DNA from 3 places in the Parabacteroides sp. Y3-G-102 genome. Region 3 is predicted to be linked to each of the others. Evidence: riboswitches for the same ligand, from Rfam matches in the RefSeq annotation. Region 3 holds a riboswitch; each other region holds the start of a gene.
The links. A riboswitch is a leader RNA that binds a small molecule or an ion and turns the genes downstream of it on or off. The one in region 3 is predicted to bind thiamine pyrophosphate.

Region 1: it holds a riboswitch for thiamine pyrophosphate, as region 3 does, so the genes downstream of both, NBH16_RS13780 (TonB-dependent receptor) here and NBH16_RS20385 (sulfide-dependent adenosine diphosphate thiazole synthase) in region 3, are expected to answer to the same signal.
Region 2: it holds a riboswitch for thiamine pyrophosphate, as region 3 does, so the genes downstream of both, thiD (bifunctional hydroxymethylpyrimidine kinase/phosphomethylpyrimidine kinase) here and NBH16_RS20385 (sulfide-dependent adenosine diphosphate thiazole synthase) in region 3, are expected to answer to the same signal.

Annotation. Positions count from the first base shown of each region.
Region 1 is NZ_JAMOKU010000025.1:70,061-74,464, forward strand. It holds gene NBH16_RS13780 (TonB-dependent receptor) at 1-1,172, opposite strand, end outside; TPP riboswitch at 1,215-1,325, opposite strand; gene rimP (ribosome assembly cofactor RimP) at 1,563-2,030, shown strand; gene nusA (transcription termination factor NusA) at 2,035-3,300, shown strand; gene infB (translation initiation factor IF-2) at 3,321-4,404, shown strand, end outside.
Region 2 is NZ_JAMOKU010000032.1:29,110-33,513, reverse strand. It holds gene thiC (phosphomethylpyrimidine synthase ThiC) at 1-228, opposite strand, end outside; gene NBH16_RS15695 (thiamine phosphate synthase) at 240-968, opposite strand; gene NBH16_RS15690 (thiamine phosphate synthase) at 959-1,555, opposite strand; gene thiD (bifunctional hydroxymethylpyrimidine kinase/phosphomethylpyrimidine kinase) at 1,548-2,396, opposite strand; TPP riboswitch at 2,391-2,488, opposite strand; gene NBH16_RS15680 (BamA/TamA family outer membrane protein) at 2,592-3,821, opposite strand; gene cbiD (cobalt-precorrin-5B (C(1))-methyltransferase CbiD) at 3,974-4,404, opposite strand, start outside.
Region 3 is NZ_JAMOKU010000056.1:17,890-22,293, forward strand. It holds gene NBH16_RS20375 (DUF3440 domain-containing protein) at 1-971, shown strand, start outside; gene NBH16_RS20380 (IbrB-like domain-containing protein) at 955-1,479, shown strand; TPP riboswitch at 1,570-1,666, shown strand; gene NBH16_RS20385 (sulfide-dependent adenosine diphosphate thiazole synthase) at 1,729-2,499, shown strand; gene NBH16_RS20390 (hypothetical protein) at 2,556-2,975, opposite strand; gene NBH16_RS20395 (DUF6769 family protein) at 3,046-3,450, shown strand; gene NBH16_RS20400 (efflux RND transporter periplasmic adaptor subunit) at 3,529-4,404, shown strand, end outside.

The DNA of each region.
Region 1 (4,404 bases), on a different contig from region 3:
CGGCCAAAATGATCGCCTACATAGTTGTTGACGGCGGTTCCCAGCGTAAGGCGGGTATTGTCACGTTGATAGTTTGCGCTATAAACGGCTCCATAGAAATAATTGTCGAGCCATTTACGGCGCACAAGGTCCGTCTTTTTTACGGTATTACCCTCCGGATCGATATATTCCGGTAGTTTATAACTGCTGAATTTGGCTTTCGATTTATAATCCTCGTAATATCCATTTCCGTCGGTGTAATGAAGGGTCAGGTTCATATTCCAGAAATCTCCGATACGCTGGCTGGCCATTAAATGGTAGTTGTGTTGCCAATAATTATCCGTCTGATTGTTATAAAACTTCTTCACTCCATCTTCCTCATATTCTCCGCATGGATTATAGCTACGATCTGTGTCAAGTAAATAAGACGGAACACCGTTCCATGCTTGATAGGTCTTCTCGCTGTTCCCGAAGGCTTGGAATTTAATCAATGTATTATCGGCATAGAAAGCGGCGGAGGCATAGTAAGAACTCATACGGGCGGAGGCACGATCGATAAAGCCGTCGCTACGGATATTGGAGTAGCGGGCGTCGAAAGCGAAATGATCGTAAAGTAATCCAGTGCCGCCTTTTACCGTATGTTTCAGCGTACCGAAAGAACCTGCTGATACGGAATATTCGCCGTAAGGCTTTAAGGACGGTTTCTCGGTCTGCATGGCGACCGTAGCGCCAAAAGCCGCAGCTCCGTTCGTAGAGGTTCCGGCGCCTCGTTGGATCTGGATCGATTCTACCGAGGAAGCTATATCGGCCATATTAGCCCAGAATACGGTATGAGACTCGGAGTCATTAACCGGTACGCCATTGATCGTGATATTGATACGGTTCGCATCTGTACCCCGGATACGAAAACCGGAGTAACCGATACCCGTTCCGGCATCCGAGGTCATGATAACAGACGGGGATTGGGAGATAAGGAATGGGATACCTTGCCCGTTGTTCCGGCTGCTTAGTTCTTGTTTGGAGATGTCGCTATAAGCTACCGGGGTCTCTTTCCCGACTTTGGTAGCGGTAATAACCACTTCATCTAAAGATACGTCTTTTGAGATTTTCAAGGAGTCGACCGGACTAGGCATTTGTGCCTTGGCGGTTGTAGCCAGCAAGGAGCCGGCCAAGATAACCAATACATTTTTCATCTTTTCATCTTTTTGCTTTAAAACTAAATAGATGAATAGAAAGGATCGGAGAAGCATGAATCCCTACGACAGCATTACCTGTACAGGTTCTATGGGTATGATCTCAGCCCGCTCCTTTCGTGAAGGATTCCGCGAGCACCCCTTCGTATTCGGCAGCAAAGATAGGCATAAAAATGTTAATAAATATTACTATCAATAGTAAATCGGATTTCTATAGATATTAATTCTGATTACTATCGATCGTAATCCGGTTTGTGTCGTATTAATTTTTTCTGCAAAAAGATGAGGATATTTTGAGAACTCATTGATTTTTTGTATATTTGCGGGCGATTAAGTGAAGTTGAGGAGGGGGCGGGTAGTCCCCTTCTTTTGTTCTTAACAGATATGTGTATGATAGAAAAGAAAGTGGTAAGCCAATTAGTAGAGGAAAAACTAGCCTCTTCAAGCAATTATTTAGTAGACGTAGTGATTAAACCGGGGAACCTGATAGTCGTTGAAATTGATAACGATGAAGCGGTAAGCATTGATGATTGCGCTGAGTTGAGCCGGTATTTGGAGGAGCATCTGGATCGTGACGTCGAGGATTATGAGCTGGAGGTTGGCTCCGCCGGCATTACTTCTCCTTTTAAGGTACTTCGCCAATACGTCAAGAACATCGGAAACGAGGTGGAGATGCTGTTGAAAAACGGCTCGAAGCTGACAGGTGTGTTGAAATCTGCCGACGAGAACGGTGTGGTTGTCTCTGTCGAGAAGAAGGTGAAACCGGAGGGCGCTAAGCGGAAGGTAACCGTGATAGAGGATGAGTCGTATACATTTGATGAAATAAAATATACAAAATACTTAATAAGATTCAAGTAAGATTATGGCCAAGAAAGAGGAAACAATCAGTATGATTGACACCCTTGCGGAGTTCAAGGAGTTGAAGAATATCGATAAAGATACGATGATTAGCGTTTTGGAAGATTCGTTCCGTAACGTGATCGCCAAGATGTTTGGCACGGATGAGAACTATGACGTGATTATCAATCCTGAGAAAGGTGATTTCGAGATCTGGAGAAACCGTACGGTTGTGGCTGATGATGAATTGGAGGATGAGAACTTGCAGCTTACGTTGACGGAGGCCCGTAAAATCGACGCCGACTGTGAGGTGGGCGAGGAAGTGACCGACGAGGTGCATTTCGCGGACTTCGGACGTCGTGCGATCTTAAACTTGCGCCAGACTTTGGCTTCAAAGATACTTGAATTGCAGAAAGACAGCTTGTACGCTAAGTATAAGGATAAAATCGGCCACATCATCGCCGCTGAGGTTTATCAGGTGTGGAAGAAAGAAATCCTGTTGCTGGATGACGATGGTAATGAGTTGCTACTGCCGAAATCCGAGCAAATCCCGACCGATTTCTATCGTAAGGGAGAGACCGTACGTGCGATCGTTCAACGTGTGGATAACTATAATAACAACCCGAAGATCCTTCTTTCCCGTACGGATAAGGTCTTCTTGCAGCGGTTGTTCGAGTTGGAGGTTCCGGAGATTAATGATGGCTTGATTACGATCAAGGCGATCGCCCGTATCCCGGGAGAGCGTGCCAAAGTGGCTGTCGAGTCATACGATGACCGTATTGACCCGGTGGGTGCTTGCGTAGGTATGAAAGGCTCTCGTATTCACGGAATCGTTCGCGAGTTGAGAAACGAGAACATTGATGTGATTAATTACACCTCAAATCTCTCTTTGTTTATCCAGCGTGCTTTAAGCCCGGCTAAGATCTCTTCTATCCGTGTAAATGAGGAAGAAAAGAAAGCTGAGGTTTATCTACGTCCGGAGGAGGTTTCTTTAGCGATCGGTAAGGGTGGTCTGAATATTAAGTTGGCTTGTATGTTGACTGAGTATACGATTGACGTATTCCGTGATATCGAAGGAGCGGACGAGGAGGATATCTACTTGGATGAGTTCTCCGACGAGATCGACAGCTGGGTGATCGACGCACTGAAGAATATAGGATGCTATACGGCGAAGAGCGTCCTTGCTATGAACCGCAATGAGATTATTGAACGTGCCGATCTGGAAGAGCAGACCGTGGACGATCTTTTAGCTATCTTATCTGCGGAATTTGAAGATGAAGGTAACGAATAAGTATTACGACAAAGTTAGATATGCCTATAAAATTAATTCAAGTACAGAGAAAATTGAACGTGGGAATCAACACGGTGGTTGAGTTCCTGCACCGGAATGGGTTCTCGGTTGAGGATAATCCCAACACGAGGATCAGTGATGAACAGTATGCTTTGCTCGTAAAAGAGTTTGGAAAGGATCTGCCTGAGAAAGATCGTAATTTTGCGGCGGATCGTGCGCAGAAAGAGGCTCCTTCTGTGAAAGAAGAGAAGACTGCGGAAATAAAGACAGTGATACCGGAAGAATTCAGGCCTAAGATCGTAATGAAGGGTCATATCGATTTGGATGGTGGACAACATAAAAAACAGCAGGAAGAGCCGAAGGCTAAAGAGGAGCCGAAGGTGAAAGAAGAGCCTAAGGTAAAGGAAGAGCCGAAAGTGAAGGAAGCGCCTGCCGCTCCCGCTGCTCAAGCTCCTGTTAAACCCGCGCAGCCTGCGCAGGCTCCCACGGAGAAAAAAGAAGAAAAAGTTATAGTAGTGGAAGTGGAAAAAGAAAAAACCGTAGAGAAGCAACCGGTTGTTGCGGAACCTAAGGTGGAAAGTGTGAAACCGGAACAGGAAGTAGAGAAGACCGAGGAAAAAGACGATAATCTTTTCCGTTTGAACTCGGTTAAATTGGAATCAAAGATCAAGGTAACCGGTAAGATTGACTTGGATGCGCTTAACCAATCGACTCGTCCGAAGAAGAAAACGAAGGAGGAGAAGCGGAAAGAGCGTGATGAGAAGCAAAAGTTTAATAACAATCGGCCGGGTAATAATAGCAACGGTCCGGGCGCTCCTCATAAGAGTCCGAATTCGCCTACTTTGATTAAACCGAACGCTCCTGCTAAACCGGGTGAGGAAGGTGACGCTAAGAAGAAGCGTAAACGTATCAAGAAAGATCGAGTAGACGTGAATAATACGCCGGGTACGAATTATCCGCGCCCGAATCGTGACGATCGTCCGAATAACGACCGTAAGCCTCGCTTGAAGAAGCCGGTGAAAGCGGAAGTTAGCGAAGAGGATGTTCAAAAGCAGATCAAGGAGACTTTGGCTCGCTTGACCAACAAGAATAATAAGAATAATA
Region 2 (4,404 bases), on a different contig from region 3:
TCCTTTAGCGATATCAATCGATATCTTGGGGTCGGAATACGGGCCGCTCGTATCGTAAACGATTACCGGATTGTTCTTCTTGAAGATTCGCTCTCCATGCTCATCCAAGGTTACCGTGTCCAACAATTTAATCTTACGCATACCAACCTTGATCTTATTGATCTCGCCCGGGACATAAATCTTTTCCGAGGACGGATAGGAAATACGCATATTCTTTTTAGTAGCCATATGTATTTAGTTTAGTACTTATTGATTTCCTCAATAAACCGGCGGGTTTCCTCCACGGGATCGGGGGCATTGATAATCGCGCCCGAAACAGCGATTCCGGTTATACCCGTCTCCATCAAAGGGCCTACGTCTTCCAGCGTAATACCACCTATCGCGAAGATAGGAATATCAATGTCAGCCTCCTTGCATTGAGCGATTATTTTACGATAACCATCCAAGCCTAAGATGGGACTCAAATTCTTCTTGGTACCCGTAAAGCGATACGGCCCTAGTCCGATATACGAGGCGCCTCGTTCTACGGCCAGCCGGATATCCTCAAAGGTATTCGCCGTAGCCCCGATATAGAAGATGGCATTGGAATCCAACTTGTCTTTCAGTACTTCCCAAGCGATATCCAAGGGAATGTCATTCTTGCCTAGATGACAAGCCGTAGCGCCACATGTCACGGCGGCTTCCAGATCATCGTTTACGCAGAAATCCACGATTCGCTCACATTCGTCCGCGCAGATAGTGGCACATTTACGTACGGTATCCTCATAGATCCCGTCTTTCATACGCAATTGTATCCACGAACATCCTCCTTGGATTGCCATGCGTACCTCGTCGCATTCCGTATATTTAGGTGTACGATGCGTTATAAACATCAAGCGGTTACTCCCACCAAAAGGAGGGCGTAATCCGGTTGTTCTCCGACCGACTCTTCCATTCTCATCATATCCGAAATAATAATTTAAGGCCATACTTGTAATCGTTTGAATTGTTTTATGAGTTGATCCGCAACAAGAAGGGAGGGATCGTTTCCCCAAAGGGCCCCGAGAACGGCGACACCGCCGAAGGGGATATCTCTTAATTTCGTTATTGTTTGTGAGCAGATTCCTCCCAAGGCGATCACCTTATCATCGATGATGCCCTTCGCGTTTCGCAATCCATCTAAGGGGAATCCGCTACCATATCCTTCTTTGGATATACTCTGAAAGATCGGGCTAAGGAATACATAGTCGCATACCGGTTTATACTCGATAATCTCTTCCAGACTATGGCAAGAACGACTTATACTGCCTTTATATAAAGGTGGAGCTTCCGGGTTCCTCTTGTTCAAATGGACTCCTCCTAAAGCCCTTTCTTCTGCCAAGGTAAACCAATCATGAAGAACGATCCTGTCGTAATAAGCCGGAGAGATGTTATCCAATAAGCCCTCCAATTCATCACGTTTACAATCCGGTTTACGTAGATGTAAACGAGACATTCCTTCCGCAAATAGAAGTTCGATCAAAGAAGCTTCATCCGCGAAAAAATAAGGTGTAGTAATTACGACCAGCTTATTCATGATTCCATCGGATTTTATGAAGGGCAGAGGGTGAGAAGAAGTGGTTTACAGGTCCGTGCCCTTTTCCCATGCATACATTTGCCCCGTGAACGAGCGCGTTATTCATATATTCCTTGGCTAATCGTACGGCTTCCACCAATGAATGGCCGAGTGCCATATAAGCGGCGATGGCGGACGATAGCGTACAGCCCGTTCCATGGGTATTGAAGGTCTCCACTGTTGGCGAGACCAGACAAATCGGATTATTCTCATTGATAAATAACCGATCCACCGTTTCTACTCCGGGAATATGCCCCCCCTTGATCAATAGAGCGTTACATCCTTTTTCCTGCAATTTCCGGGCGGCAAGTAAGATATCCGCCTCGTTATTGATTTTTATACCGGAAAGATATTCCGTCTCGGGAATATTCGGAGTAAGCAGTGTCGCTTTAGGGAACAACTCATCCATGATGGTTCGGATGGCGTCATCCTCCAATAATTTACTTCCGCTCGTGGATATCATCACTGGATCTAAAATGATAGAAGTCTGTTGGAAGGAAGGTAAAGTTTCAGATACGACCTTTACGGCATCCTTGTTATGTAGCATCCCTATTTTTACGGCATCTACGATGAAATCCTCAAGAATAGCTTCGATTTGTCCTCTCAAAATCTCGGGAGAGATCGCTTGGATCCCTCGCACTCCCTGTGTGTTTTGAGCGGTTATAGCCGTTATCGCCGAGGCTCCAAAAACCCCCAGCGAGGAAAAAGTCTTAATATCCGCTTGTATTCCGGCACCACCGCCACTATCAGAGCCCGCGATCGTTAAAGCTACCGGATAACGGTACGTTTCATTTTTATCCATCTAACATTCGTTTTTCTTACGGCGGCATTACCCGCATCAAGTAGTAAGGGTATGATCTCAGCCCATATAGTATGGCACCCCTTCGACGACGCAAACTTAGTGAAAAAAATCGATATTAAGATATTTCCGGCTTTTAAACGATAATTTTAACGCAAGGTTATACTTCCATAAATCGTAGACGGGAGCCTTCTGGTTTTAGAAGGCTTCCGTCATATTCATATAAACCGCCATCCCTTTTTGGTTCGGGTCTTTGCCTACGTCTAGGCGGAAGTTCTTGCCGGGTTGCATTTGGATACGTAAGCCTACGCCGTAGTTGAACTTCCATTTATTCCAGTCTACGATAGGAGCGTTTCCGATCGTACCCGTGCCGACCCAGCCAACAAAACCACACTTCGCCCAGAAATTACCGCTCTTATATTTCTCCACGCTGCCGAACATATGACGATACTCCAGAATCCCATACGCCATGGTCTTGTCACGGTACTTGCCCCAATAGTATCCGCGAAGATCGAAAGGAGAGCCAAACGAAGGAAGCTCCGTAAAAGGAACGTTTCCCACACCGATTTGTGTCTTGGCGATCCATGCCAAGGTGCTACGAGGACGAAATACTTGCTGGAATTGGCGGTATTCTAACTCGAACATCTCATAATTATATGCACCGCCTAAATACTTTCCATACACTTTAGCGATCGCGCTTAGTAACATACCGGAACTTGGGGTCGCCACGTCATTTCGTGTATCGTATTGAATCAAGCCGCCGACACCGATATTGACATAATCTCGTTTGAACTTATTGAAATAAGGATCTTCGGCCATCACCGGGTTGATATCATCTGATTTGCTGAAATTAATATCAAAAAGAGGACCCGTATATAAATGAGGCCTAACTTCCCATACGAAACGGGGATATAGTTGGAAAGAACTCTTATGGAATTTCGTTGTCGAGTCGCTCTTCTCGATTTGCTCGATCGTCTCATAGCCTTTCCCGAAATAATGCGAAGGTTCGTTCCGATAACCGTAACTGATATAAATACGGAAGCGATTCTCGTTGAAGAATAAGGTACCGGCACCGGCAAAAACGAACGTCCCGTTTAAGGTAATGTTAAATCCCGCAGGGATAAACGATCGTTGGGATATCGTATCATTCTTGTTTAAGCGAAAGCTAGCCAAAACCGCGCCACCTACGCCAAAGGAGGCTTCCGGCGTGTAAGACGGTCCGCCAAGGATAGACCACCAGATCCTTTTGTTGGCCCGTATGGAGTCTTTATGTAATTGTTTATGATAACGTTGTATTTGCTTTTCGGTCATAGGCTTACCATCCAGCATCAGCACTTCTTTCGGAATCGTGTCATTGGAAATGCCTTGCGCCTTTACGGAAAAGGCGAATAGAAGGCAGGCCATATAAATTAAAAGATATCTAAACATTATTTTAATCAATATTTAGAGGGCAAAAGTACGAAATCCTCCTAATATGTATTCTTAAAGAATCCCTAATAAAAAAGAATAAACAGCTAAAAAGAAATGCTATTACAGTCTGGGGGGTGTAGAGACGTAGCGTGCGCGCTGCGTCTCTACAGCTAAGATTGGTACAAGACCTTGCCCTCTTCGGATATTAACAGCAAGGTTAGTTCGCCGTCGGGAAGGATAGGAGCGCAATACGATTTACATTTTTGTAAAAGTAATGGGAAGAAACGATTTTGTTCTTTTTCCGCAAGAAGCTCCCATAATTCACGGGCCAACGTAATCCGATTGATTGCATCTACGGTCGCCTCCTCGCATTTTGCTTCTTTCGCTACATCTTGAAGGAAGCCTTTGTTCATGACGACTTTTTTGCTGTGTGTATCTAGGAAACCTTCCGCAAGTTTCACCGCCTTGCCGATCATGATACCTAAGATAACCTGCTTGAAACCTAAATCGGCAGCGATCTTTAGCGTCTCTCCGATAAAGTTCCCGTAATGGACGAATGATTGTGGAGGCAAAGAAGCGTATAAGCTCCGAAGGTAGCGTT
Region 3 (4,404 bases):
AGGAGTACCGGGATATCTGGGTTCGAGAGATGCCCCATTCATGTCTCCGGGCGAAAGACTTTGACTTTTTCAAGGAGGACATGTGGGATTATGATTTTCAGAATATGTTCCCTTTTTGGTTGTATCAACGGAAAATGGGCCGGCGTATATGTTGCCTTGTTGGTATCCGTACCCAAGAGAGTTTTAATAGGTGGCGGGCCATACATAGTGATAAGAATTACAGAAAACTAGCTAATTATAAATGGACTCGCAGAATGAATTATTCTATATATAACGCATATCCTATTTATGATTGGAAAACTCAGGATATCTGGATAGCGAACGGAAAGTTCGGTTGGACATATAATCATTTGTATGATTTGTATTATCAAGCAGGGGTGCCTTTGTCCCGGCAACGTGTGGCGAGCCCATTCATATCCCAAGCGATATCCACACTGTTCATTTACAAAGTTGTCGATCCCGACATGTGGGGGAGGATGGTTGGACGTGTAAACGGTGTTGGCTTTGCCGGTATATATGGGAATACCTCCGCTATGGGATGGAGGGCTATCAAGTGCCCAGCCGGGTTCTCTTGGGAGAAATATATGTATTTTCTCCTAAATACTTTACCCAAAGAAACTCGTGAGAACTATTTGAATAAGTTAAGAGTCAGCCGTAAATTCTGGAGAGAAAAAGGAGGATGCCTCAGTGAGGAGACTATCGCTAAGTTACGGGCGGCTAATATTCCTATCATTGTGGAAGAATGTACCGCTTACCATACGGATAAGAAACCGGTACGGATGGAGTATATCGATGATATCAATATACCTGAGTTTAAAGAAATCCCTACTTACAAACGTATGTGTGTTTGTATTTTGAAAAACGATCATACATGTAAGTATATGGGTTTTTCCCAGACAAAACGAGAAAGGGATATGAGAAAAGAAGTAATGGACAAATATAATTTTTATAAGCATGGGAAACTTTGTTAGTCCGGCATATGGTGTTAGGGCTGTCCCTATAGAAAAAATTGTAGCCAACAGCTATAACCCTAATATCATGGCACCACCGGAAATGCGATTATTGGAACTTTCCATTTGGGAGGATGGCTATACGATGCCTTGCGTCTGTTATTATCTTGAAGAGGATGATTTATATGAGATAGTAGATGGTTATCATCGTTATCTGGTTATGAAGCAATCTCAAAGGATTTATGATCGTGAGAAAGGAATGTTGCCTGTAACGGTGATTGAGAAAGATATTTCAAACCGAATGGCTTCAACCATTCGCCATAACAGGGCTCGAGGGATGCACAACTTGGAACTTATGACGGAGATTGTTACGGAGTTGGTCAAATCTGGGATGTCTGATAAGTGGATCATGCGTAATATTGGAATGGATAAAAATGAGTTACTTCGGTTCAAGCAGATTTCGGGATTAGCTGAATTATTCCGGGATAAAGAATTCGGTTGGTCTGATGACTGGTCGGAAGAAGATTAAGCTTCTTACATTTTGTTTGGCTGAGCGTTTTTTGCCTTTTATGGCTCTGTTGAGTACATATATACTAATTTTTTGTACATTTGCCCCCGACTTATCACATAGGGGTGCCCGAGTCATACGGGCTGAGATTATACCCATCGAACCTGATCCGGGTAATGCCGGCGAAGGGAAAATAAGGTAGAACTAGGAAATAAAGGGGGCGTTACCTCTATGTGCTCCCTGATGTTTAAACTTTAATTAGTTATTAAGATGGAACAGATTGTTTCAAGTGGAATCATTGACTCTTACTTCGAGAAGTTGAAGAGCAACTTGTCTGTGGATGTAGCGATCGTGGGAGGGGGACCTTCCGGTATCGTGGCCGCTTATTTCTTGGCGAAAGCCGGTAAGAAGGTGGCGTTGTTTGATCGTAAGCTAGCTCCCGGTGGAGGTATGTGGGGCGGCGCTATGATGTTCAACGATATCGTGGTGCAGGAAGAGGCTATCCCGATTATCAAGGAATTGGGCGTAAGCTATAAGGAAGGTGCTAACGGCACGTATATCATGGATTCGGTACATACCACTTCCGCTTTGATTTATCAGGCGACGAAGGCGGGCGCTACGATCTTTAACTGCTATTCGGTAGAGGACGTGGTGTTTCATAACGATGCCGTAGCCGGTGTGGTAGTGAACTGGGCTCCGGTAATCCGTGAGGGGATGCACGTGGATCCGTTGACGATCATGGCAAAGGCTGTCTTGGAAGGTACGGGGCATGATTGCGAGATTGCCCGTGTGGTAGCCCGTAAGAATGATATCCAATTGAATACACCGACCGGAGGCGTGATCGGCGAGCGTTCCTTGAATGTGGAGCTGGGTGAGCAGACGACGGTGGAGAACACGAAGGAGATCTACCCGGGATTATTCGTTTCCGGTATGGCCGCTAACGGCGTAAGCGGTAGCTTCCGGATGGGACCGATTTTTGGCGGTATGCTGATGAGCGGCAAGAAGGCTGCTGAGTTGATCTGCGAAAAACTTGGGAATTGAAAATTGAGAATTGAGAATTGAAAATTATTGATAGCTGTATCTTTAATTTTCAATTCTCAATTCCCAACGGTTTTTCCTTGTCTCAAGAATAAGAATCCCGTTATGATCAACGCCGTGGATAATCCCGTATAGAATACGGAAATGAAAGAATTCGGCAGTAAATGGAACGTGCGGATCGTGATCCCGAAAGCGATCATGAAGATCATGATAATCCAACCTTTCACGTCGAAGAAAGAGAACGGGCAATGTTTCCCGTTTTTCCGGGAGATCCGTTCGGAATGTTTATAGAAAAGCCGTTTAAAGACCAAATTGAAGAAAAGTAAGAAAACGATGGTCGCTTCCCCGATCTTGAATAACCAATAATGGGTATCGTTTAACCATGTGATGATACCGATGCGTAAGATATTGATACCGGCGAAAATCCATACGCAACCGGCGGTATATAATAATACCTTTTTATTTACTCCAAACTTCATCTATCTTTTTATTTACCGCAAACTTACAACATTCATGTAAAAAACGGAAAAATATCCTTATCTTTGTGCCATGCGTGAGAAAATGAAACAGAGGATTGTACAATACGTGGTGCTGATGGCCGGCATCTTGGCATTGCTTTCTGTGGTTATCCCTCACCATCATCACCGGGACGGGATGCCTTGTTATCAATCCTTGACCGCGGAGCAAGCGCATGGCGATAAAAGCACTGATACGCATGATTGCGGTTGCGACGGGCATAACTTGGCCTATTTCAGTACGCATATTTCTCATTTTATGGATGGAGATGTGGATATACATCTGATGCCGTTACTCGTCTTATTTGATTACATTTATCCACCTGAACCGGCGTTTTGCGGACAGCTCCTTGATCACGAGAACGCCCCCTACATTGAGTCGCTGCACGACACTTGGATAGTGAGTGCCTCGGGACTTCGTGCCCCTCCTATGTCTTGATATCTCGTTTGTGAGAGTGGGTGAGGACAGACTTGCCCCTATCTATTTATTATTAACGATATCAAGATTTTTTACACAATGAAGAAAATATATTTGGTAGGTGCGATGTGCGCTTACCTGTTTGCCGGTTGTGCGGGAAATGCGTCGCAAGCCGGACACGATGAGCATAATCATGAATTAGAGGCTCACGACCATGAGCATGAAGGTGAGGATCACGATCACGATCATGATCATGAGGGACATGAACACGAAGGCCATGACCATGAGCATGAGGCTGGTGGTACCCATCCCGGCGAGATTGTCTTTAAGAAAGCCTTAGCCGAGGCCGTTGGTTTGCAGACCGTAACGGTTAATCCCGCTCCTTTCACGGATGTGATTAAGACGAGCGGACGAGTAATGGCAGCGCAAGGGGAGGAGTCCGTGATCGTCGCTACCGTCCCCGGCGTGATCTCGTTTGGTAGCTTGCCGTTCGTGGATGGTACGGCGGTACGCAAGGGACAGGCCGTGTTGAGTATCGCTTCCAACGCCCTCTCGGATGGAGACGTGGCGGCAAGGGCTAAATTCGCTTATGAGACAGCGAAAAAGGAATACGAGCGTATGCAAGCCTTGGTAGGCGATAAGATCGTATCCGCCAAGGATTTCGAGCAGGCCCGCTTGAATTACGAGAACGCCAAGGTCGCTTATGAGGCGATAGCGGGAAAACAGACGGCGAAAGGCGTGTCTGTAGTCTCTCCCTTGAATGGTTACTTGAAGAACATCCAAGTGAAAGAGGGTGATTATGTATCCGTAGGCCAGCCTTTGGCTACGATCTCGCAAAACAATCGTTTGGTATTGCGTGCGGACGTGTCTGAGAGGTATTACAACGATCTTCCCATGATCCAAACCGCTAATTTCATGACTCCGTATGATAACGCTCTCTATAAATTGTCTGATTTGCGTGGACGGTTGTTATCG